DNA from 4 places in the Paenibacillus sp. P3E genome. Region 3 is predicted to be linked to each of the others. Evidence: riboswitches for the same ligand, from Rfam matches in the RefSeq annotation. Region 3 holds a riboswitch; each other region holds the start of a gene.
What was found. A riboswitch is a leader RNA that binds a small molecule or an ion and turns the genes downstream of it on or off. The one in region 3 is predicted to bind cyclic di-AMP.

Region 1 (5,626 bases), on a different contig from region 3:
AGCCTCTTTTTTCTTCAGTACACAATTCAAGAAACCGGCGATTTCCTCGGTCGATAAGCCCAGATTCAAATACAGTTTGATCGTCTCCACCGTCTCCACGGACAAGAGCGAATACTCTCGGTATCCATTGGCCTGGCGGAGCGGAGTGATCAAGCCCTGACGTTCATAATATCGCAGAGAACGGATGCTGACACCCGTCCGTGCGGCAAGCTCACCTATTTTCATGGTCTGTTCTCCCCGGGGTTCATGAGAAATGGTCTGTTCTTAGTATAAACCCTGACACCAGTGTCAGGGTCAAGGCTTTTTATCGCCGGGAGCAGCCAAACAACCAAAAAACCAACAGCAGTCTAACGCTTCCGTTGGTTTTTACACTATCCATCCATATGATGTTGTTAAAATGATCAAGGACTACAGTAATCCGGCCGCCCACAGACCGCCCCTTGTAATCATCTGCCGGAACGGCTCTACGGAAAAGGAAGGAAGATGATGGCCCGGCATCAGATACACAACTCGCCCCATCCCGAACTCATGACACCAGGCTGCCGCATGATGGGCCCCCTCGTGGAAATACTCCGCCAGCACCGTCGTTTCAAAATAGGGCTGCATGTCAAAATAATACGGCTCGTCCTCGATGACAAAGTCGGTAATCCCCTGCATGATCGGATGGCCTGTTGCCGGAACTGTCATGTGAAGCTCAGTATAGGCCGGATGATGCGTGAAATGCGCTCCCAGCATCACACCCAGCTCCTGGTTACGCTGCAGTGAGATCCCATTGTGCACTACGAGCAGTCCGCCGCCGTTAGCTACATAGGAGAGCAGTGCCCCGCTCTGTTCAGGAGCTATTTTGTTGTCCGAAAATTCTGTATACGCTATCACAAGCTTGTAAGCCAATAGGCTGTCCGGACTGAGCAATGAGTAATCTTCCGTAGATTTCACGTCCAGCTTCCCGGCAAATAACGCCTCAAACACGTGGTCCACCCCGGAGAACGGATGATATTTAACCTCTGTATAGCTTCCCAGCGCCAGTGCCTTCCATTCTGTCATCTTTTATCTACGCCTTTCTCTTAGCGAGAGTTGTTCTTACCAGGGCCAGGGATTGCCGTCCAGATCAAGATAAGCCGGTTCCATGCCCATATGCGTCTTATGCTCCTGCACGATTCCCATAATTTTGCGGGCGGATTCTTCAGGGGGAATAGGGGCTGCCTCATTCTTGTCACCGTTCATGTAGGACTGGAGCCAACCCGGATGAAAAACCATCACCTGGCCGCCCATGACCCGCAGATGATTGTGCAGTAAAGAGGACTGCATATTAAGTGCCGCCTTGGACATACAATAACCGTACATGTTAATCCGCTGATTGCGGCTGATGCTGCCGGCTTCGGAGGAGATGTTCACAATTAGCTTTTGCTTGCCTTGCAGCAGGAGGCCCATCAGCGAATTGCTCACCCGCAGAGAGCCAAGCGTATTCACATTATAAATGCGTGCCATCGCGGTGTCATCCATATCTACCAGCATGGTGGCATCATCCGCACGGTCAATAATCCCAGCATTGTTGATGATCATATCCAGATGCCCTGTGCGTCCTGCAATAGTTCGTGCCGCGCACTTTACGCTGTCGCTGCTCCCGACATCCATCGGAACCAGAATTAGCTGTTCTTTATATTTTGTATTGAGTATTTCCAACGCTTCCGATTCTTCCAGGTACTGCCCGGCAAAAACCTTATATTTATTCTCCAGAAGCCAACGCACAAGGAAAAACCCGAGTCCCCGGTCGGCACCGGTAACACAAGCAGCCTTTTTCATGGAATGGGTCACTCCCTCTTATCAGACATCAATATACATAAATCGCCATATCCCCTACACCTTAGCATGGGAATTGTCATTATTCAACGTCCTCTGCTGGACTATTCTGCTAATGCATTCCCTGCTGATTCTTCCTTTTGATTTAATTTTGAACTATGTTACAATCAGGAATATCATTGTTAACAACCGAATTGTTAGCAAAATAAACTACCAGGAGGGTGAACCCCTAATGTCCATACAACAAATCCACAATCTTGATGAATTGCATCAATACATTGCACAACCCGGTAAAAAACTGCTCTTCAAGCACAGTACCACCTGCCCGATCAGCGCCAAGGCGAATGAAGAATTCCAGGCTTATGTCCAGAGCTCCGGAACTCCCGCTGCTGTGGTTCATGTGATTGAAGACCGTCCGGTCTCCAACCAGATTGCCGAAGATTTCGGCATCAAGCATGAGTCCCCGCAAATCTTCCTGCTGGAAGATGGTGAAGTCCGGTGGAACACCTCCCACTGGAAAATCACCCGCGATGCCCTCAAGGAAGCTGTGAGCCAATGAGCCAACCTGTAATCATTTATTCTACAGCCAACTGCAGTGACTGCAATCAGGTGAAACAGCTGATGAAGGAGCAGGACATTCCTTTTGAGGTACGGGATGTAATGACCAGCACGGTTTATCAGGAAGAAGTTGAGAAGCTGGGCTTCATGGGCGTTCCTGTTACAGTAGCCGGGGCACATGTCGTCAAAGGGTTCAATCTGCCCGAGCTGAAGGAGCTTATCGCAGCTACGAAATAAATATGCCGGAACGCTGGCAGGAGAATGCCGCGTACGGATTCATTGGTTCACTTGCACAAAAGGGTATCCGGGAGCTGTTTGCCCCTGAATACCCTTTTTGTCTTGCCTAAGGAATGACCCGTATTTTGAGGCAGAAATAAAAACAGGCGTGCGAATGAGATAATGGGCCGATATGCAGTAAGATATATGGTTTTATCCGTTTATTTCCTTCGAATTATCCGATTTCAACGTGAAATTGGCGCAGCAACTCCCTTTTCCTTTTTTACAAAGACCTCCCCGAAGCAGTATGATTCGTTTTGAAAGTAATTCATGAAAAATTACATGAACGCTGAATTCCCGGCACACGGGAAACGGGGGAACCACCGGGCCACTAGGCCTTATTGGGGTGAATCCTAAGGAGACTGTAGAAGTGCGGTCTCACAAGGTAGGGCGACTCTCACCGTCCGAATCCGACAGCTAACCTCGTAAGCGTATAGAGAGAGATCTTAACCCGCCAAGCTTAAGCGCCAGGTTTATTTAAGCCTGTACCGAAGCCGCAGCAGAGGTTCTCCTCTGCTGCGGCTTTTTTGCGGAAATTAGTGAGGTAACGGGGTTTCGCCGGGAGAGCGGCCGGGGCTAGGTGAAAAGTAGTATATCTAATCCGGGGAGGAATACAGGAATGGAATCGCGCATGTCGGTTTCCGCATCCGAATTTGCGGAATATGTTGAGAAGTATAGCGGAAATATCTTTACGCTCTGCAGGTTGCTGCTGGGACAGGGTTCTGAAGCGGAGGAGGCTGCCGTGAAGAGCTTCACAGAGCTGTATATACCTTATCTCCGAAAGGGCTGCGACCCGCAGAGCTTCTCTCTTCTGGCCTACCGCGAATGCATCCGGCATTGCTTCCGGATTGCACAAGGCCGTAAGGCCAGCAGTACAGCTTGTCTCTCCTGGGAGGACCAGCTTGTGCATGCGCTCCGGTATGGCTTGCGGCTCCCTTTGGCGGAGATCAGTCCGATCCTCATGAAAAGCATGCCCGAGCTTAAGGCGCAGCTCCGGCAAATGCGCGAGCTACTGGCAGCACATGAAGCTGCACAACCCAAATCCGGTTTATCTGCCGGCTAAAGTGAACAGCACTGTAGGCCAAAACGGATTTGCAGTCCTGTACAGAGAGCCTATGCTGCTGAAGCAGCGATACAGAGTATCGCTTAAGGTACCGTCCAGAATGAGAGGTATTTCTACCTCTCATTCTGCCCGCTAGCCCGGTTATGGCGCGACCAGAGGTATTTCTACCTCTCATTCCGCCCGCTAGCCTGTTTATGGCGCAACCAGAGGTATTTCTACCTCTCATTCCGCCCGCTAGCCCGTTTATGGCGCGACCAGAGGTATTTCTACCTCTCATTCCGCCGATTTCCCTGCCTACGCTCAATTCAAAGGTACTTAAGTGGGTTAAACTTCAAATCACGGCCAACCCTATGAATCACGGTAATGACACCCACTTCTTATTGCTCCCTCTGGCTTTACCATCTATTGAATCACTTCATTTCTTCCGTTTATCCCTCTCACTTTTCAATCGGAGTTATCCATAGTTTTAGACTTAAATAATTTCTTAAGCCGCAAAAAAGCCGTGGCAACCAGCCTCGGCTTCTATTCCGTTTTTATTATTTTTTGCCTTTTTTGCTATTCTTGTCTTTTGTGCCTTTGCCGCCCTTGGCGAATCTCAAGAATGCCATGCAGCACCCTAATAATCCGATACCCAGTAATAACGTCTGTAGCGCACCCAGCCAGGTTGAACCTTCTGAATCAATCAGGCTGCTGAGGATAATCAACAGGATCGAAGCCGCTACCATCAAGGGCGTTTGTCTTTTTTTCATCAACATTACCACTCCTTACTTACTAAGGTACACCATACGGCATGATTCCGCCAGATGAACAGATAACGAATGCCGGAGACTGGTGTTTTCTATACGGTATGTTTTTCAAAACTTTGTAAGTTTGTCAGCCACCGATTCATTGGGCATTGGGTCCGATCAATCAAGACCTTGAAGATTGCTCCCAAGGGTCTTGGTAAATTATAGAGGAATAAATACAAGCACTGAAAGGAATTGTGCGAACAGGGGTCTTGAGAAAATCTCATACGGGGATAGTGAGCATTTCTTCTTAGCCGCCCGATTCATTCGGCACTGGGTGGGGGTATAAGAAAGACCTTGAGGGGTATCGCCCCTCAAGGCCTATAACATTAATATCCGTATTCTGTTTCTGTTGTCTCACATAGTGTTTTCGTTAATTTACCCATATGAGATTTGGCTGTATCGATAATATCTCTATCAGTTATTAATGATTCTAGAACTGATACAACCAATACTTCCTGAACCTTATCATCAGCTACAGCCATCTCTTCAAGGAAGCTATAGAGATTACTTACTTCTTTTTGAGTTTCAATAGACTTGATTATAAATGGAGTGACCACCATACCAAAAATAACATGGGGTAAATCCTCTTCAAGCCATTCAATCTCTTCTTCATAATGTGGTCTAATTTGTGGTACGTCAGCCAATAAACGTTCGATTAAGTTTTCATACTCCAACTGTTTTCACCTCTTACTACTTTCCTAATAATGCCTTCTGCATATCATCATAAATTGCTTGTGCCGCCACCTTATCTTGTGCACTTAGATTTCCGCCGTTAAGTAATTTTTGTAGTGCTCTGCTATAATCCTGTCCAGTGAGCGTTAAGTTCATCTTGTCTTAGCCACCCGATTCATTCGGCACTGGGTGGGGGTAAGTGAAAGGCCTTGAAGGTTTTATCCCTCAAGGCCCAGAACAACCACCTTTTATTTACTGAACTTCTCAAATCTATCCGATTCAAGATATTTTAGCGAGGATTGTTTCACACCACCAAATTCAACAAAATTCTCACGTGCTTGAGCAAGCGTCATATGGTTAGGTGAACTAAAGTAACTTAGTTCTCTGTTCCCATCATCCTCCCAAAAGCAAACTGGGCAGATATCGTATTCTCCCTTCGTTGGAAGGGTCTTAAATTCACAACACGGAC
Region 2 (5,626 bases), on a different contig from region 3:
TACGCCGCCCTGAAGCTGGTCACCATGGCAGGTGATGCAATTCGCCTTCTTTACTGTGGCCTCAGCGCTCGCCGCATCCATCTGCACTTCCGGCATCGTTGGTTTGTTCTCCTCGGCGACTTCGGCTTTGCCGGGCAAGGTGAACATTAAGATTACCGCAAAGGCACAGGCGGCAAAAAACAAACCGCTCATGATCCATTTCTGCATCTGCATCCGTCCCCTCCATGTAAGCTGCTTCCTACATTATACAAGAAGGTAAAGCGTTATCATAGCGTTTGTGACAAAAAAACGAATGATTTGTGCTATTTATCATAGACCATACAATAAAATAGCTTATCGCCCGTTGGAGTCCGGCGTTCATATGTATCCGTAATCGTAAAACCACTTTTTTGATAAGCACGAATGGCTCTCTGGTTCCAGGTAAGCACCTCCAGATCTATCTCGCGCTCCGGATATCGTGCCAGGGCTGCCTTGACGATGGCGCTCATGAACAGATGGCCCATGCCTTGCCCGCATAGATCAGGCCGCATACCAATTCCGAGCCGAACTACACCTTCCATCGGGAATAGCTGTGCAAAGCCACAGAGGAACCCTTGGCTGTTCACCACCGAGACGTATTGCTCACCCCGCAGCCGGGGATCACCGAACTCAATGTCCAGAGCCTGCATTTGCTCCCAGGACATCCAGCCATAAATGTTGTACGGGGGTTTGTATACCCATTCACAAATTTCTGCAGCGTGATTAACTTCCATGGGGACAACGTAAAAAGTTACCGGAGAACTAATCATCCGCCATCCGCCTCCCTTCAGAACAAAACGTTATATCATAATTATATACAAAACGGTTCCATTTCGACGCATAAACAATATATTTTAGAAAATTACAAAAATCGCGGTTTTTTATGTTTTGCAAATAACGAGAAGGGTAAATAATTTTTATAGAGACAAAAAAACAAGCCCCCTCCAAGATTTCGGCAAAAATCCTGGATAAGAGCCTGTTCGGTTATAAAAATTACTGCTTATTGCACATCGTCATTATCTTGGGAATCGGAAGCTACCGCTTGAAAAGCATCTGTGCTCATGATTCGTTTGGCGCCAACGTAGCGGTTGACGTAGTAGCTGTCACCCAGCGAGCTGATGGTTACACCACGCTTGGAAGAAGCGTGTGCGAACTTGCCTTCACCGACATAAATGCCGACATGAGATACCCCTTTACCGGTTGTATTGAAGAATACGAGATCTCCCGGTCTAATGTTATCGCGGGATACGGCAGTGCCCATCTGGTACTGGGAACCGGACTGGTGAGGAAGGTTAATTCCTATCTTATCAAACACATACATGGTAAATCCGGAGCAATCAAACCCGTTAGTCGAAATTCCGCCCGATACGTATTTAGTGCCGACGGCTTTGTCGATAACCTGATCCATTTTAGAGTCTGCGAAAGCGCTTCCTGCTCCGATGGTAAGAATGATCGAAAAGCTGAGTAGTGCTGCTGCTAGCTTCTTCTTCAAAAGTAAATACCCCTTCCAAATGCCTACGAGGTTAGCTTAAGGGTTCGGTTGAAGGTCCCCTATGACCCCTCTGTAAATAGGAGGTCAATTCACCCAAAATCGGTTCCCCCGTTTCCCTAATTGAATAAGGAACTCGGCACCACTGTTGATTAGATTAGCTTACGGATCAAAACAATGACAAAACCTTTGTAAATCAGGTTTGAATAATTACAAAAATGTTACTATCAACTCACTGCGATAATTGTAACAAAGACAGAAGCACTTGGCAATCACTTAAAGCATATTAATACATATTTTTTGAGCCTTTTAAGAGAAAAGGGCTTGATTTACGCGAGTTCTTTACGCCGTAAGTCAGCTGCATGGAAGATCTTAATGGGGTTTTTATCAAAAAGGTGTTTCGAAACTCTAAAAAGTGTGTAAAAGGGAGAATAAGGAAAAGGGAAAACCCGGAAAATGATTACGGCAATAATCAGCTCCGGGCTCGTATAAATTACATTTAGTTGTAAAGGTGTAATGTGAGGGGATCAAGCTTCAATTAATCGTAGGCAACAGTTTTGTAGGCTGTAGTGCTCATCACTCGTTTAGCGCCAACGTAGCGGTTGGCCCAGTAAGCTTGACTCAGCGAAGTTATGGTTACACCGCGTGAGCTGGAAGATTGTGCGAATCTGCCTCCACCGACATAAATGCCGACATGGGAAACTCCCGACCCAAAGGTATTGAAGAATACCAGGTCACCTGAACGCAGGTTGTTCCGTGATACGGAAGTTCCAACGCTGAATTGAGCCTTGGACGTGCGCGGCAGGGTAAGCCCGACATTTTTAAAAACATACGAGGTAAAGCCGGAGCAATCGAAGCCGCTTGTGCTAGTGCCTCCGAATTTATAGGTGGTTCCGATGGTTTTTGCGATAACGGTATCCATCTTGGAATCGGCGAAAGCGCTACCAGCTCCGATTGTGAATACCATCACTAGTGCAAGTGCGGCTGCGGTACATTTCTTCTTAAAATTCTGACTTCTCAAAAGATGTACTCCTTCCAAGGCCTGCGAGGTTAGCTTAAGGATTCGGTAGAAGGTTCCCCTATGACCCCTCTAAAGCGAGGTCAATTCACCCAAAATATGGTTCCCCCGCTTCCCGGTGCAGGGAATTTGGCGTTTTATGCACCAGAAGAGCGACGTGTCGACAATTAGTAAACGCTTGGAATGTTAATGTGTTTGAATGTGTTGCATCTTAGAGATTACAAATTTGTTACTAGTAGTACAGGCACCATTGTACCAGAGGATTTACAGTTTTGCAAATACTCTTATTCAGTTTGTAATCCAAAAAAGAGTCCCGCTCCCTCAAGGAGCAGCGACTCTTTTATTATGCCGGCTGAGCGGCTTAATTATTGTGGAAATGATTTACTGGACCAAAGGTGGTATTGAGCGGCGATTCCCCACATTTTGAACAGTGTATTGGGAAGGGGGGAGAACTGCCGAAGCAGAAGTGCCGGCATCCCCGGACAAAAGATCGATGCCGCTCCGCAAGCAAGCATCATGATCAAACTCCCTGCTCCCATCACAAAAGATAATCCCGCAGAAGGAAGGATCACCTTCAGACACACCAAGAGAGAAGAGAAAGTGCCTGTACCACCCGTATACCCGAACTGCATGTACAGCAGTACTTTTCGGATGAAGAACAGATATAGCAGCCAGGCCAGAATGTAAGGCACCAGTTTCAGCAATAGCTTATAATCCAGAATTCCGCTTAACAGCAGTCTGTACATTTTGGGAAGAAGCCAATACAGCGGCAGGGCTGTAAGCACCCATTCTGCAAGACTGAACAGCATCACCGGAAGCCCATACAGACGCATCCCCGGAAAAAAGAACATCCCGCGCTCCCCCTTACGCTCCTGATGGAGCTCATGGAGCAGTCCTGCGCGGATGAATGGGGAGAGCAGCAGTCTGAATGCGCTTAGCGCCAGCAGCATCCAAAGCCAGTGCTGAACACCGGAATCGGAACCCAGTGCGAGCTGGCCCTCCACATAATACAGCAGCCTGCCTATCCCGCTGCCGCCCGCATCCTGATCGGGGTAACGCAGCAGTACCGGGACTACGGCGCTTTTAACGAACTTGTACATGAAATAGCCCCAGAACAGCCGGTAGATAAACAACAGAATCAGTATATAAAATTGCTCTTTCATGCTGTGCCAGCCGCGGGATATCGATCTTTTCACAATCCTTCACCTCACCAGACAAGAGTTCCGAGCAGATTTTCAATCAGGTTGGTCATGCTAAGCGTCCATCGTGAGAGCGTGTCAGGTTCCAGTTCCGCGAGTCTGAAATTATTCAGATGCTTATTCTCCAGCAGGATGGAGTGCTCGGGATCAATCTCTGCCGATATCAGCGGCGCTTTGTAGGACAGCTGAAAGGTAGTTTGCTTGTCTTTTCCATTCCAATACCGTTGAACGGTGTATCCATCCGAAAAGGTGAACTTTACTGGCACATCCCCATACTGACTGCCTTTGTTGCTCACGGCGACTGATGAATCATAACGAAGGCTATCTATATCGCTCCCTTTGTGAAAGGTGTTGATAATGTTATCTATGGAAAAATCAGGAGCGCCGCCACTGTAAACATATTGATCGAAATACGCCTGCCACGATTTTTTGGTTACTTTTTCTACGGTCTTTTGAAAATCAGCTGTGGTAGGATGCTGGAAACGGTATTTGCGGGCATAGGCGGCCATGATGGCATCCATCGTTTTGGTTCCCACTTGCTGCTCAATGTCTTTGAGGACCAGTTTGCCCCGGATGTATACGTTACGTGTATAGGCATCATCTCCGGTGTATTTCCAGGTCTCCAGTTTGAGCGGCTGTGATGAAGTTACCAGACTGGCCTGAAGTGCAGAGTTGGAGGTTACACCATATTCCTGTTCCATCAGCCGGTCTTCTGCATAAGAGGTGAAGCTCTCATCCAGCCAGGCTTCCTCAAATTCATTGCTGGCTATCATGCCATAAAAAAACTGATGCCCGATTTCATGGATGACCGTACGTTCAAGCTGGGTACCTGGAGCATCTCCGGCTGCGCCGAAGGCAGTGATGAGAGTAGGGTACTCCATCCCGCCTGCGCCATTCCCCGCCTTTGGCGGAACGACGATAGATAGTGTGGAGTAGGGATAAGAACCGTACCATTTGCTGAAGGCGCTTAGAGCAGCTTTGGCCGCCTGAAAATAACGCTCCTGTAAACCCTTATGCAACGGGTCTAGATAGAGCTTAATCCTTACCCCGGGCACGCCAGGTGCAGAGAAGGCTTCCTCGGCAACTGCAAAGTCGGGAGAGGCCGCCCAGGCGAAATCATGAACATCATCGGCGTAGAACTGGTAAATCTTCTGGCCCTGCTTCAGCCTTGCGGTCTTCACCGGGAAGCCGGTCGCTGCGACTGTATAATTGGAGGGCACGGAAAGGGTTACACTGTAGATCCCAAAATCACTGTAGAACTCGGAGGTACCGTGGTACTGATGCAGATTCCAGCCTTCCTGTTTTGCCCCCCGGGTGCCAGCAGGCTCATACACACTAAGCTTGGGAAACCATTGTCCAGCCATTACAAAGTCACCTGAAATTCCCATGCGGGCGAATATTTTAGGCAGCTTGACCTCATACTTCAGCCTGAGCGTAACACTTTCCCCTCCGTTCACGGGTTGAGGAAGATGAACCTTCACCAGGGTCCTGTCATTCACATTGCCATCGTCAGGCTGGGCATACTGCAGACGCTGCATGAGTGAGACACCGTCAGAGGTCCGTAGATCGGTCAAAGTCATGCTGCCGTAACCATTCGCTGGCATTCTATCCCCGCGTAGTGTTCCTCCGGATTCTTTCATAAAGGTGGTATCTTCAGAAGCAAAAGCATTCGGATAAAGATGGAAGTAGAGGTCTTGTACCGGTTTTTGGCCGGGATGGGTCCAGGTCACCGTTTCGGAAGCCCTTAATGACCCGGTAGAGGGGATTAGCTGCGCGTCAATATGATATTCGACCACCCGCTCGCTTAGCGCCTCTGAGACGGGGAGCGGCTTACTCTCCGGGAGAACGGGTTGCGGAGCTTTGATCTGTGCAGCTACAGGGGACTTGGCCTCTTTTGGTGCG
Region 3 (5,626 bases):
CGAATGCCACCTTCAGCATGGGCACGGCGAATGCCACGCTCTATGCGAAGTGGACGGCCAATCCGACCTTCACCGTAACGTATAACGGCAACGGCAACACCAGCGGTACAATTCCGACCGACAGCAACAGCTATCGGCAGGGGAACACCGTGACGGTGCTAGGGAACACCGGAACGCTGGTGAAGACGGGCTATACGTTCGCAGGCTGGAACACAAAGGTGGACGGAAGCGGCACCGACTACGCGACGAATGCCACCTTCAGTATGGGCTCGGCGAATGCCACCCTCTATGCGAAGTGGACAGCCAATCCGACCTTCACCGTAGCGTATAACGGAAACGGCAGCACCGGCGGTACGGTTCCGACCGACAGCAACAGCTATCAGCAGGGGAACACGGTGACGGTGCTAGGGAACACTGGAACGCTGGTGAAGACAGGGTATACGTTCGCAGGCTGGAACACGAAGGCGGACGGAAGCGGCACCGACTACGCGACGAATGCCACCTTCAGCATGGGCACGGCGAATGCCACGCTCTATGCGAAGTGGACGGCCAATCCGACCTTCGCCGTAACATATAACGGAAACGGCAACACCGGCGGTACGGTTCCGACCGACAGCAACAGCTATCAGCAGGGGCACACGGTGACGGTGCTAGGGAACACTGGAGCCCTGGTGAAGACGGGCTATACGTTCGCAGGCTGGAACACCGCCGCAAACGGAAGTGGCACCGACTATGCGGCGAATGCCACCTTCAGCATGGGCTCGGCGAATGCTACCCTCTATGCCAAGTGGACAGTCAATCCGGCCTTCACCGTAACGTATAACGGCAACGGCAACACCAGCGGTACGGTTCCGACCGACAGCAACAGCTATCAGCAGGGGAACATGGTGACGGTGCTGGGGAACACTGGAACGCTGGTGAAGACAGGGTATACGTTCGCAGGCTGGAACACCGCCGCTAACGGAAGCGGCACCGACTACGCGGCGAATGCCACCTTCAGCATGGGCTCGGCGAATGCCACGCTCTATGCGAAGTGGACGGCCAATCCGACCTTCACCGTAACGTATAACGGAAACGGCAGCACCGGTGGTACGGTTCCGACCGACAGCAACAGCTATCAGCAGGGGCACACGGTGACGGTGCTGGGGAACACCGGAACGCTGGTGAAGACAGGGTATACATTCGCAGGCTGGAACACGAAAGCGGACGGAAGCGGTATGGATTACACGGTTAGCGGCAGTTTCGCGATGGGAACGGCGAATGCCACGCTCTATGCGAAGTGGACGGCCAATCCGACCTTCACCGTAACGTATAACGGAAACGGCAACACCGGTGGTACGGTTCCGACCGACAGCAACAGCTACCAGCAGGGGAACACCGTGACGGTGCTGGGGAACACTGGAGCGCTAGTGAAGTCGGGCTATACGTTCGCAGGCTGGAACACAAAGGCGGACGGAAGCGGCACCGACTACGCGACGAATGCCACCTTCAGCATGGGCTCGGCGAATGCTACCCTCTATGCCAAGTGGACAGTCAATCCGGCCTTCACCGTAACGTATAACGGCAACGGCAACACCAGCGGTACGGTTCCGACCGACAGCAACAGCTATCAGCAGGGGAACATGGTGACGGTGCTGGGGAACACTGGAACGCTGGTGAAGACAGGGTATACGTTCGCAGGCTGGAACACAAAGGCGGACGGAAGCGGCACCGACTACTTGGCGAATGCCACCTTCAGCATGGGAACGGCGAATGCCACCCTCTATGCCAAGTGGACGTCATCAAATGCGCAGTTGTCCAGCTTGTCAGTGGATCAGGGGACATTGACACCAGCATTTACAGCAGCAACTCTGAAATATAACGTGAATGATGTAGCTAATTCGGTTTCAAGCAGCAATCTTTCTTTTACCACAGCGGATTCCCATGCGACGTTTACCGTTTCGGGAGCCGTGTACAGTTCCCTAACGGGCAATATGTATACCTATAGAGCTAACAACTTACAGGTGGGCGCGAACCTGATTCAGATTAGCGTAATGGCCCCAGACGGTACTGGCAATACGTATATGGTAACTGTGAATCGGGAGGATGTATCAAGGCTACCATCACCGGGTGGTCCGCTGGCGGACAGTATAACGCCAACAGTGACACCTGGACCTACGAAACCAGCGGTTGATGTATTCAATAGCGGCATTGTTAATGTAATAAACTTAGTTAATGCTTTCGAGTCCAAGGTAGAGGAAGCTAAGAATTCTAATGTTAAGGTTGAATTTGCTGATACGAAAGGGCACTGGGCCGAAAAAACTATCGATACTTTCGTAAAGCTCCATGTGATTGAAGGTTACAACGATGGTACGTTCAAGCCGGATGGTGAGATCACGCGCGCTGAATTTGCAGTGATTCTGAGTCGGGTATTCGATATCAAAAGCGGCAACAATACTGGTGTTGCATTTAAGGACGTTGGCAGTCACTGGGCGAAAGGCGCCATCGAGAAGCTTGCAGAGGCAGGGGTTATCAGCGGCTACGAGGATGTTACGTTCAAGCCAGATAAAACAATCACCCGCGAGGAAATGGTTGTCCTTTTGTCCCGCATCTTAAACCTTAACAACGTAACGAAGGATACCACCAAAGGCAATTTCAATGACCTGAAGGGTTCCTATGCAGCAAACGAGATCAAAGCTGAAGCACAAGCTGGTATCATAAACGGCAAAGCAGATGGGAAATTTGATGCTAAGAGCAACGCCACACGCGCAGAAGCTCTGCAGATCATCCTGAATGCGCTGAAGCTCAACCCGCAATTGAAGACGCTGTTGGATTCACTTAACTAATGCCGGTTCTCCGAAAAAAAGGGACAAGTGTAATTTGGGGCTGTTGACAAAAGGGGCAACCCAAAAGTGGATTTTCTATGGCGGAAGGCAGTTCTCTTCATTCTTAAAACCACAAAAAGTGAGCAGAGCAGCGATTCTCCTGTTATTGAAGGATCGCTGCTCTGTTTTTTGGTCATGGGTGGCTTGCTTTAGCAGATTATGAGTAAGGGAAAGCCATCCTACCTCAAGCGTCACTTTCTCCATGCCGCGAAGTAGAAATCGCCGGAAGCCCCGGTTGCAGTTGTCCAAATACACTTTCCGGTTCCGTCATTCGACGCACGGCCAAGCGTAACCTTTCTCACTCCGTAGAATTTCCCGGCTGCTGCCAACACCGTAAGCGCCTAAGGTTTATAGTGCGTGCGGCCTTGGCTTTGGACGATTGGGACAGCTTGCGAGAAATGGAGCAACAGTGAGCAAATCATCGGCCGAATAAGAGTGAAACCAAAGAATGCGCCTTCATTCGCGGAGGGGAGGCGTTTTTGGCTTCTTTTGTCATCCCGGACGTTTTACAATAAATGCCCACAGGCGTAAGATTCAAATCAACAACCGAATGTAAGTTAACTGTTCTCATATGGCTGAATTCCGTAATTGGGAACGGGGGAACCAATGGTGAATGCGGCTTTTGCACAGTCAGCTGCCGCTCACCCGGGGTGAATCCCTGCTGCGTGCTGAAAAGCCGCTGTGGCAGGGTAGGGCAATCTCGCTGCCCGAATCCGTCAGCTAACCCCGTAAGCCTCGAAGAGAGAGGATGAGCGCCATGATCGATTAACCGACCACGGAGAGCCCTGCCGCTTCTGTGGTCTTTTTGTTGTGTGTGCAGGAAGGAAAGGCAGTCTGTACAAGGAACTAGAAATCTCATAACAACGATAATTAGAGACATTAAGGGTTATTTAAAATGCTCTATTATAAATGCTTCAAAGGGGGGATTCTTATCGTTACTGTATTTATCGTGTGCTTCTGGGTTGGACTAATACTCCTCCTCAGCGGCGGATTTCATGGGCATGGCCTGGCGGGTCATCTGCATGCGGGCGGCGGCGATGCCGGTGGACCCGGCTTTGTACCCATACTCCCTCTGATGGTGTTTGTCACAGTCTGGGGCGGTACAGGTTACGTGCTTGCCCGGTTCAGCGAAATGAGGATGCTCGCAGTGGTGCTGATTTGTACCGTGCTCGCTCTGCTTCTGGGCTGTGTGATGTATGCGGTGCTGGCCCGGGTGATGACCCGGTATGACAGCAGCATGAATGAACTGGATTACGAGCAGGCAGGGCAGCTCGGGTACATCAGTATCCCTGCAGCGGATGGGGCGGTCGGGGAAATGAAATATGTACTGCACGGAACCATGCGCTCCATTGGAGTACGGGCAGAATCCGGCCAGCAGCTTGATAAAGGCGACAGGGTTATTATTTTGAAGGTGAACAAAGGAATGGCGGCAGTCACCCTCTTCGAGAGGGATATCGATCAATTATAATTCACGGGGAGTGTCAATCTAAATGGTTATTCTGTATGTAATTGCGGCAATTGTTGTTGTTATTCTGCTGGCCTTGTTCAGTATCGTGAACTCTTATAAAAAGGTTCCGCCCAATCAGGCGATGATCGTCTACGGCCTTGGCGGAAAAAGAGTGGTCCAGGGCGGCGGGACGTTCGTCATCCCCGGCTTCCAGAACAATAAGACCATCTCCATGATGCTGATGAGCTTCGACGTCATCCCGGCGCAGGCGATGTTCTCCAAGCAAGGCATCAAGCTCAACCTGGAGGCGGTGGCTCAGATTAAGATAAAAAGCGATCCTACCGCTATTCTGACTGCCAGTGAGCAGTTTATCGACCGGCCGGAAGAAGACCGCGAGACGATTATCCTGCATTCGGTGGAAGGCCATTTGCGCGGCTTAATCGGACAATTAACAGTGGAATCCATTCTCAAGACTCCTGACGAAATCAACAGCAAGATGCGGGAGACCTGCTCGGAAGACCTCGACAAGATGGGACTTGAGGTAGTCAGCTTCACCATTAAGAAAATTACGGATGACAAAGGATATATCGACAATATGGGGGTTCCGGAAATTGAGCGCATCCGGCGGGATGCCAGCATCGCCAAGGCGGAAGCGGAACGCGACATTCAGATCAAGCAAGCCGAGGCGGAGAAAGAATCCTCCATTGCCAAAGCTAATGCGCATCAGGCCACCATTGAAGCAGGAACTGCCGCCCGCGCCAAGGAATCTCAGTTTGAGAAGGAATTGAACATTAAGCAGGCGGACTTTAAGCTGGAGACTGAAGTGAAGAAAGCACAGGCGGATCTTGCATACGAATTACAGCAGAACAAAATCAAGCAGTCGCTGGTTACCGAGCAGGTCAAGATCACGCAGATGGAAGCGGAGGCGAACCGGACCGTCCGGGAAATCGAAGTTGAGCTGAGACAGAAGGAGCTGGAGGCAACGGTGATCAAGCCTGCTGAGGCGGAGAACCAGGCTACGATCATGAGAGCGGAAGCCGCCAAGCAGCGGCAGATTCTTGAGGCGGAAGCAGAGGCAGCCACCACGACCAAACGGGGGCTGGCAACAGCGGAAGCAGAGCTGGCGAAAGGGAGAGCCAACGCAGAAATTGTTCAACTGGCTGGAGCGGCGGAAGCAGGGGCACTGGAGAAGAAAGCCGAAGCGTACAAACAGTTTACGCAAGCCGCACTCACAGTGGAATTCTTAAAAGTTCTGCCAGAGCTGGCTGAAAAAATCGCTTCCCCGCTGGCCAAGGTCGATAAGATTACAGTGATT
Region 4 (5,626 bases), on a different contig from region 3:
CTGCCAAGACCGGATGGCCATTCAGCCAAAAAGAACAAAAAGCAGCCTCCCCTGCGGGAGACTGCCCATAAACCGTTAAGCTTTAATATACATAATCCGCATCTGCCCATCATCTTCACAAACTGTGATTTCCACAGATTCAGTGAGGATATCGGCATAGCTGTAGGAGACTCGCTTGAAGGTTTGCTGCTCCTGATCCAGTTTGACAATAAATACAGAAGGGTACGTTTCTTCCAGGACACCGGTGCGTTCAACGGTTTTACGACGGCCACCGTTTGCACGCAACGTGATCTTATGACCGACGTGAGCTTCGAGACTGCGTTTAATTTCCAACAGCGCGTTATTAGCCATTGCCTGACGACCACCTCTTTCCTTGTCCATTATACAACTTTCCACCTTCATTGTCAAATCAAATAAATAATTATAGATGATGGTAAAAATGTTGTCAACGGAATTTTTTTAGCGTAGAGCAACGCTGACATTAAATCCTTGTTAGCCGTAATATCAGAGTCTAATATTCAATAAGCTAAAAACACCGTAAACAAAAAAACCCCACAAAAGTGGGGCTTAAGTGGGGATTTCTGAAATGTCTGTTCTCGTATCCTGCGGCTACATCATCACCGATGGTGCTACCTTTAGAGTAGACAGATTCTGCAGGCGCGGCATTCCGATACGGAAGCTGCCGCGGGTCTCGATTCCGCCCATGCCCTGGCTGCCGCTGATGGTATTATTCAGCACATCCCCCAGACTGACGGAATCCCGGATGGAAGTAAAAGATGCCTTTGCCGCTATATAGACCGGATCCAAAGCATGAATCAGAATTCTTCCGGGCGAGCTGGCAAAGTTGGCCCCCGCACCTAGCAGTGCCTCGAAATGGGACTGGCAGGCTCCTGCCACAATAGTCAGCGTATCAAAATTCCGCTCATATTCCCTCGCAACCCTAATGGCCGCTACGAAGTTCTGCGAATTTTTGTAACTATTCAGGCTGTAGAGATCATAAGTATGCTGCTGTTTGAGTACTCCGTCATGACCGGTAATGACAACAATATCCGGACGTACATGCGGCAACAGCCGGTACAGCGTTTCGGCCATCTTTGATTCATGAATATGATGACCTTCAGCGGGGATCCGCAGCTGCTCGTATAGATTAAGGCTCTTCTTCAAATACAGTGCATCACCATCCAGGTGCAGCACCTTTCCCGGCACCTCGAAGTAGGCCAGCTCCTTGGGAGACTGGGGCCATACTCCGGAGATACTCTCTCCGCTGCGCTGGCTCTGCTCCTGCCGGTCTTTACGCAGCCGGGTCAGGGATTCAGTAGCTTTAATCTGCGCCTGTTGTCCCCGCTCGGTAATACGGGTAGGAGGCACCTGCATCAAGTCTTCCAAAGGCGCATCCGCCAGCAGGCGAAATTCGGTACCTTTGATGACGGCCCCGTTCTGCACGATATTCTCCACCCGGAACGTTACATCGCCACCATAAGATTTGCGAACGACCAAGTCTCCTAAATTCATTTCAAACACCACCTCTACCCCATCGTATGGGCAAAGACCCTGGTTGGTTCTTAATCGGCGGTGATTTGAAACATAAGAAAGGCATCAGGCCGTTTTTTCATGCCTAAACGATTCCAGCAGCAAGCAGTACGGCGCTTAGCCGGGCATACTCCTCCAGGCTGAGTGTTTCTCCGCGGCGGCTTGGCTCGATTCCAGCCTCAGCCAGCAGAGACTCCAGACGTTCACGCCCCTCTTCAGGAAAGAACCGGGCTTTGAGATTATTGGCAATGGTTTTGCGCCGCTGGGTGAAGGAAGCTTGTACAACCTCAAAGAAATGCTTCTCGTCTGCAACCTCTACCGGGGGACGCTCTCTCACCTTGAGACGGATCACGGCGGATTCCACGTTCGGTTGAGGAATGAATACCGTACGCGGCACTATGCAGACCAGTTCGGGTTCACTATAATACTGAACAGCGATGCTAAGGCTGCCATATTCCTTCCCGCCAGGTGAAGCTGCCATACGTTCGGCAACCTCCTTTTGAATCATCACCACGATATTATCAAGCGGCAGTTTTTCTTCAAGCAGCTTCATGAGAATTGGAGTGGTTACATAGTACGGCAAATTGGCAACTACACTAACTCTTTCCACAGCCGCAAAATCCTCAGCGAATAATTCCTGCAAATTCACTTTCAACACATCATCGTTCCGGATTTTGACATGCGGGTAAGAGGCAAGAACATCCCGAAGTATCGGGATCAGCCGCCGGTCAATCTCTACGGCTGTCACCACTCCAGCGGACATCGCCAGCCTCTCGGTCAAAGCGCCAATGCCTGGTCCAATCTCTAGTGCACCTGCTGCCTGATCCAGGCCTGCAGCATCTACAATCTTGTCCAGTATATTCTGGTCAATCAGAAAGTTCTGGCCCAAGCTTTTCTTAAACGAGAACCCGTAACGCTGGATAATTTCCTTAGTGCGTACCGGGGATGAGATATGATTGTTGCCACTCATGAGGTAATGCCTCCCTGATCAATTTGCGCGAGAGCATTTACAAATTCCTCTCGTGATATTCCAAACATCGCCAGACGCTTGTATAGCTGCTTGCCGTTACAGTAGCCGATCCCCAGCAAATTGCCCAACTCCATTCTCCGCTCCGCTGCCCGGGGATGCACCATCATCCCTGCAGCCATCAGATCCTCCAACCCAATCAGGGCCGGGGCGCCTTCAAAGGAAGTATGAACATGCTCAAGCGCGTGACGAATAGCCTCCGGAGAAGCATTTTCAACTCCGATGTCACCTTTGCGGGTAGCATCTTTTTCAGGAATGAACGCATGCTTGCAGCCTGGCACCTTGGAAGACACAATCTTCCGGATCCGTTCCCCGGCGTGATCAGGATCAGTTAGAATAATGACCCCTCTGCGCTCCATGGCCAGCGCAATCCTGGCGATCACTTTGCGGTCAACTGCTGAACCGCCTGTTTCAATGGTATCCGCATCTACAGCACGCTTAACCGCAACTGTATCGCTTTTACCTTCCACAACGATTAATTCCTTGATCATTTTACAAAACTCCTTACTCTGCAACGCAAAAAGAAGAGGATTCGCTCCCCTTCTTATTGGCTAAAGAATGTATAAGTGATGAGCGGCAGCTCTGTAATTCCGTAACAGTCTTAAGTGCTACCCTCACTATATCTTATAAAACGCTAATTTGCAAAAATCTGCTGCTTAATTCAGCTCTGGCTTCACAGGTCCAATCACATAAATCGTACGCGATTTACGGCCGAAGTTACGGGCATGGCTCAGTGAATCATAATAGACATCTACCTTGTTGCCTTTAATGGCACCGCCGGTATCCTCTGCACGGCGAAACCCAAGTCCCTCAATATACACCCACCAGCCAATAGGTATTACGTCTGGATCTACAGCGATGGTCCTACCTTCCGTTACGCGTGTGCCGGAAGCCGTACGGGTTCCAATACCAGGCTCTTCAGATGAATAAGCTGTCATGGATACATTTTTAATTACTTTTTTGTACTCGAAATCCATACCTGCCTTGCTGGCAACATTGTTGCTGTTCGCTCTGACTTTAGATGATTTAGTGGTAGTGGTTGAATTGGAAGTTGCAGTAGTAGCTACAGCAGCCTTGGGAAGTGCTTTGGTACCAATAGCAATGATCTTGTCTTTGGTAACCGCCTGTACTTCCTTGCCCACCATACGCATAGATGCCAGCTCGCCATCTTGATAGATTTTCTCAATATGCTGGACCATTACGCCGGGTTTGCCTGCTTGTGCAACTCTTACAGTTCCCTTGGTCAGGGAGGGGTCTGCGGTCTTAATTACTCGGAAAGGCAAATTCGTTGTCCGCTGTACCACTTGCTTGTTGATTCGGACAATTTTGATTTCCATGTCGGCAGAAACTGCAGTGTTGAGCGAAGGATAAATCTTATCGTAGCTTTCCAGGCTGACGCCCAGTTTGTCAATCGCCTGACCGATGGTATCCTCGGTCGTGTACAGCGTTTGGGTTGTTCCATCCGCAGTAAGCTTAAGGGCCTGCGCACGGTTGATTACGACGCGGTCGCCGTCTTTTATTTCATCACTAAGGCCAATGGATAAAGCATCATGCGGCTGAAGCGAAATTTGTTCCTTTGCCAGCACATCGCTGAGCAGCGCATCCCGCGTCTCCAGCGTTTGTACCTTTCCGTCTATTACTAAAGTTATTTCTTTAATGCTTTGACCGTGTACGTACAGCAGAATTACCAGCGCGATAACAATTGATGCCGCGCCTGCAAGCGAAAGTACGCGAGGATTCACTTGCTTCCACCGTAATGCGAAAGACCTGCTGGATGATTGCGAATCATGGGATACTTCTGGTTGGAATACGCCCATTCTCTCCATCCTCCTTACATAGCCCCGTCGTCCAAGTTGTATAGCAAAGGTGACTTTATCACTTCTGACGAAACTAGGTTTGAGATTGCACAGGATACGCCCGCATTGCTTTAGCGTTTCCTGCTCATGGATCGCCTGCTCGGCATAGCTACTCCAGACATCTGTTATATAACAGTATGCTGGGAACATCCGCATTATTCAAAAAACAAAAAAAGCCCAAAAGAGTTCACAGAGGACTCTTTCGTGGCTCTCCGGGTGTCAGAATACGCGGGAATGTTTATGCACGAGGTTTCCTCTCTTACTTGCGCTTACGGGGTTAGCTGTCGGGTTCGGGCATAAGAGAGACGCCCTATCTCAGGTCACCCGCTCACGGCGGTTGCCCTCAAATTCACCCCAAAGACCACGTGAAGAAATCAAATAAAGTCTGCGGCATTTCTATGTTGTACTCTATGTACGGACATGCGGCAGATCATTATTGGTTCCCCCGTTCTCCATACGGAGACTCAGCGAGACGATCCATGAAATTGTGACTGTCACAGTAACAACAGCTCACTTCACTGAAAAGATGATATCCTGTTTTGATGCATGTTGTAAAGCGCGATTCAACCACGTTTACGTAAAAAAATCATTAAAATATTGTAATAATCAGCCGTTTCTTTATTAAAAAAGTTTAATATATCGGCTATACTTCTTTTTTCACCTGTTTTTCTCCCGTTTTCAGACAATTCCAAATCGTTCCAGCGCGTTCGCATACGTAATTTCAGCCAATTCCTGTAAATCAATCCCTTTTATTTCCGCTGCCGCCTCGGCGACAAGCTTCACATGAGCACTCTCATTTCGCTTCCCGCGGAAGGGGTGAGGCGTCAGATATGGGGAGTCGGTTTCAATCAAAAGCCGGTCCATTGGAGTCTGAGCAAGCACCTCTTTAGGCACCCTGGCATTCTTGAAAGTCACAGGACCACCGAAGGATAAATGAAAGCCTAGATCAAGACACATTTTGGCCGTTTCCCAACTCCCAGAAAACGAGTGCATGACACCGCCAATTTCATTTGCCTTCTCCTCCCGCAAAATTCGTACCACATCCCCATGGGCATCACGATTATGAATACAGATAGGCATTTTTAGTTCCCGTGCCATACCAATCTGTTTGCGGAATACCTCATGCTGTACCTCTTTGGGTGAGGTATCCCAGTAGTAATCAAGTCCAATTTCTCCGATAGCCACCACCTTTTTATGGCTGCACAGAGAGGCG

Region 1: it holds a riboswitch for cyclic di-AMP, as region 3 does, so the genes downstream of both, A3842_RS21995 (hypothetical protein) here and A3842_RS19690 (NfeD family membrane protein) in region 3, are expected to answer to the same signal.
Region 2: it holds a riboswitch for cyclic di-AMP, as region 3 does, so the genes downstream of both, A3842_RS20850 (C40 family peptidase) here and A3842_RS19690 (NfeD family membrane protein) in region 3, are expected to answer to the same signal.
Region 4: it holds a riboswitch for cyclic di-AMP, as region 3 does, so the genes downstream of both, A3842_RS17510 (resuscitation-promoting factor) here and A3842_RS19690 (NfeD family membrane protein) in region 3, are expected to answer to the same signal.

What each region holds. Positions count from the first base shown of each region.
Region 1 covers NZ_LVWH01000187.1:110,903-116,528, forward strand. Annotated here, with positions in the region: gene A3842_RS21970 (MerR family transcriptional regulator) at 1-225, opposite strand, end outside; gene A3842_RS21975 (ThuA domain-containing protein) at 409-1,044, opposite strand; gene A3842_RS21980 (SDR family NAD(P)-dependent oxidoreductase) at 1,081-1,803, opposite strand; gene ytxJ (bacillithiol system redox-active protein YtxJ) at 2,033-2,359, shown strand; gene A3842_RS21990 (glutaredoxin family protein) at 2,356-2,595, shown strand; cyclic di-AMP (ydaO/yuaA leader) riboswitch at 2,912-3,082, shown strand; gene A3842_RS21995 (hypothetical protein) at 3,254-3,697, shown strand; gene A3842_RS22000 (hypothetical protein) at 4,234-4,446, opposite strand; gene A3842_RS22005 (DUF7674 family protein) at 4,812-5,159, opposite strand; gene A3842_RS32655 (hypothetical protein) at 5,176-5,313, opposite strand; gene A3842_RS22010 (CPCC family cysteine-rich protein) at 5,406-5,626, opposite strand, start outside.
Region 2 covers NZ_LVWH01000183.1:25,968-31,593, reverse strand. Annotated here, with positions in the region: gene A3842_RS20865 (c-type cytochrome) at 1-207, opposite strand, end outside; gene A3842_RS20860 (GNAT family N-acetyltransferase) at 303-788, opposite strand; gene A3842_RS20855 (C40 family peptidase) at 1,019-1,510, opposite strand; cyclic di-AMP (ydaO/yuaA leader) riboswitch at 1,516-1,659, opposite strand; gene A3842_RS20850 (C40 family peptidase) at 2,046-2,474, opposite strand; cyclic di-AMP (ydaO/yuaA leader) riboswitch at 2,532-2,670, opposite strand; gene A3842_RS20845 (hypothetical protein) at 2,891-3,721, opposite strand; gene A3842_RS20840 (M1 family metallopeptidase) at 3,733-5,626, opposite strand, start outside.
Region 3 covers NZ_LVWH01000178.1:48,079-53,704, forward strand. Annotated here, with positions in the region: gene A3842_RS33385 (InlB B-repeat-containing protein) at 1-2,825, shown strand, start outside; partial or broken gene A3842_RS33910 (transposase) at 3,006-3,185, opposite strand; cyclic di-AMP (ydaO/yuaA leader) riboswitch at 3,428-3,614, shown strand; gene A3842_RS19690 (NfeD family membrane protein) at 3,760-4,332, shown strand; gene A3842_RS19695 (flotillin family protein) at 4,355-5,626, shown strand, end outside.
Region 4 covers NZ_LVWH01000172.1:12,114-17,739, reverse strand. Annotated here, with positions in the region: gene veg (biofilm formation stimulator Veg) at 76-351, opposite strand; gene yabG (sporulation peptidase YabG) at 610-1,512, opposite strand; gene rsmA (16S rRNA (adenine(1518)-N(6)/adenine(1519)-N(6))-dimethyltransferase RsmA) at 1,616-2,500, opposite strand; gene rnmV (ribonuclease M5) at 2,497-3,048, opposite strand; gene A3842_RS17510 (resuscitation-promoting factor) at 3,214-4,374, opposite strand; cyclic di-AMP (ydaO/yuaA leader) riboswitch at 4,665-4,893, opposite strand; gene A3842_RS17505 (TatD family hydrolase) at 5,092-5,626, opposite strand, start outside.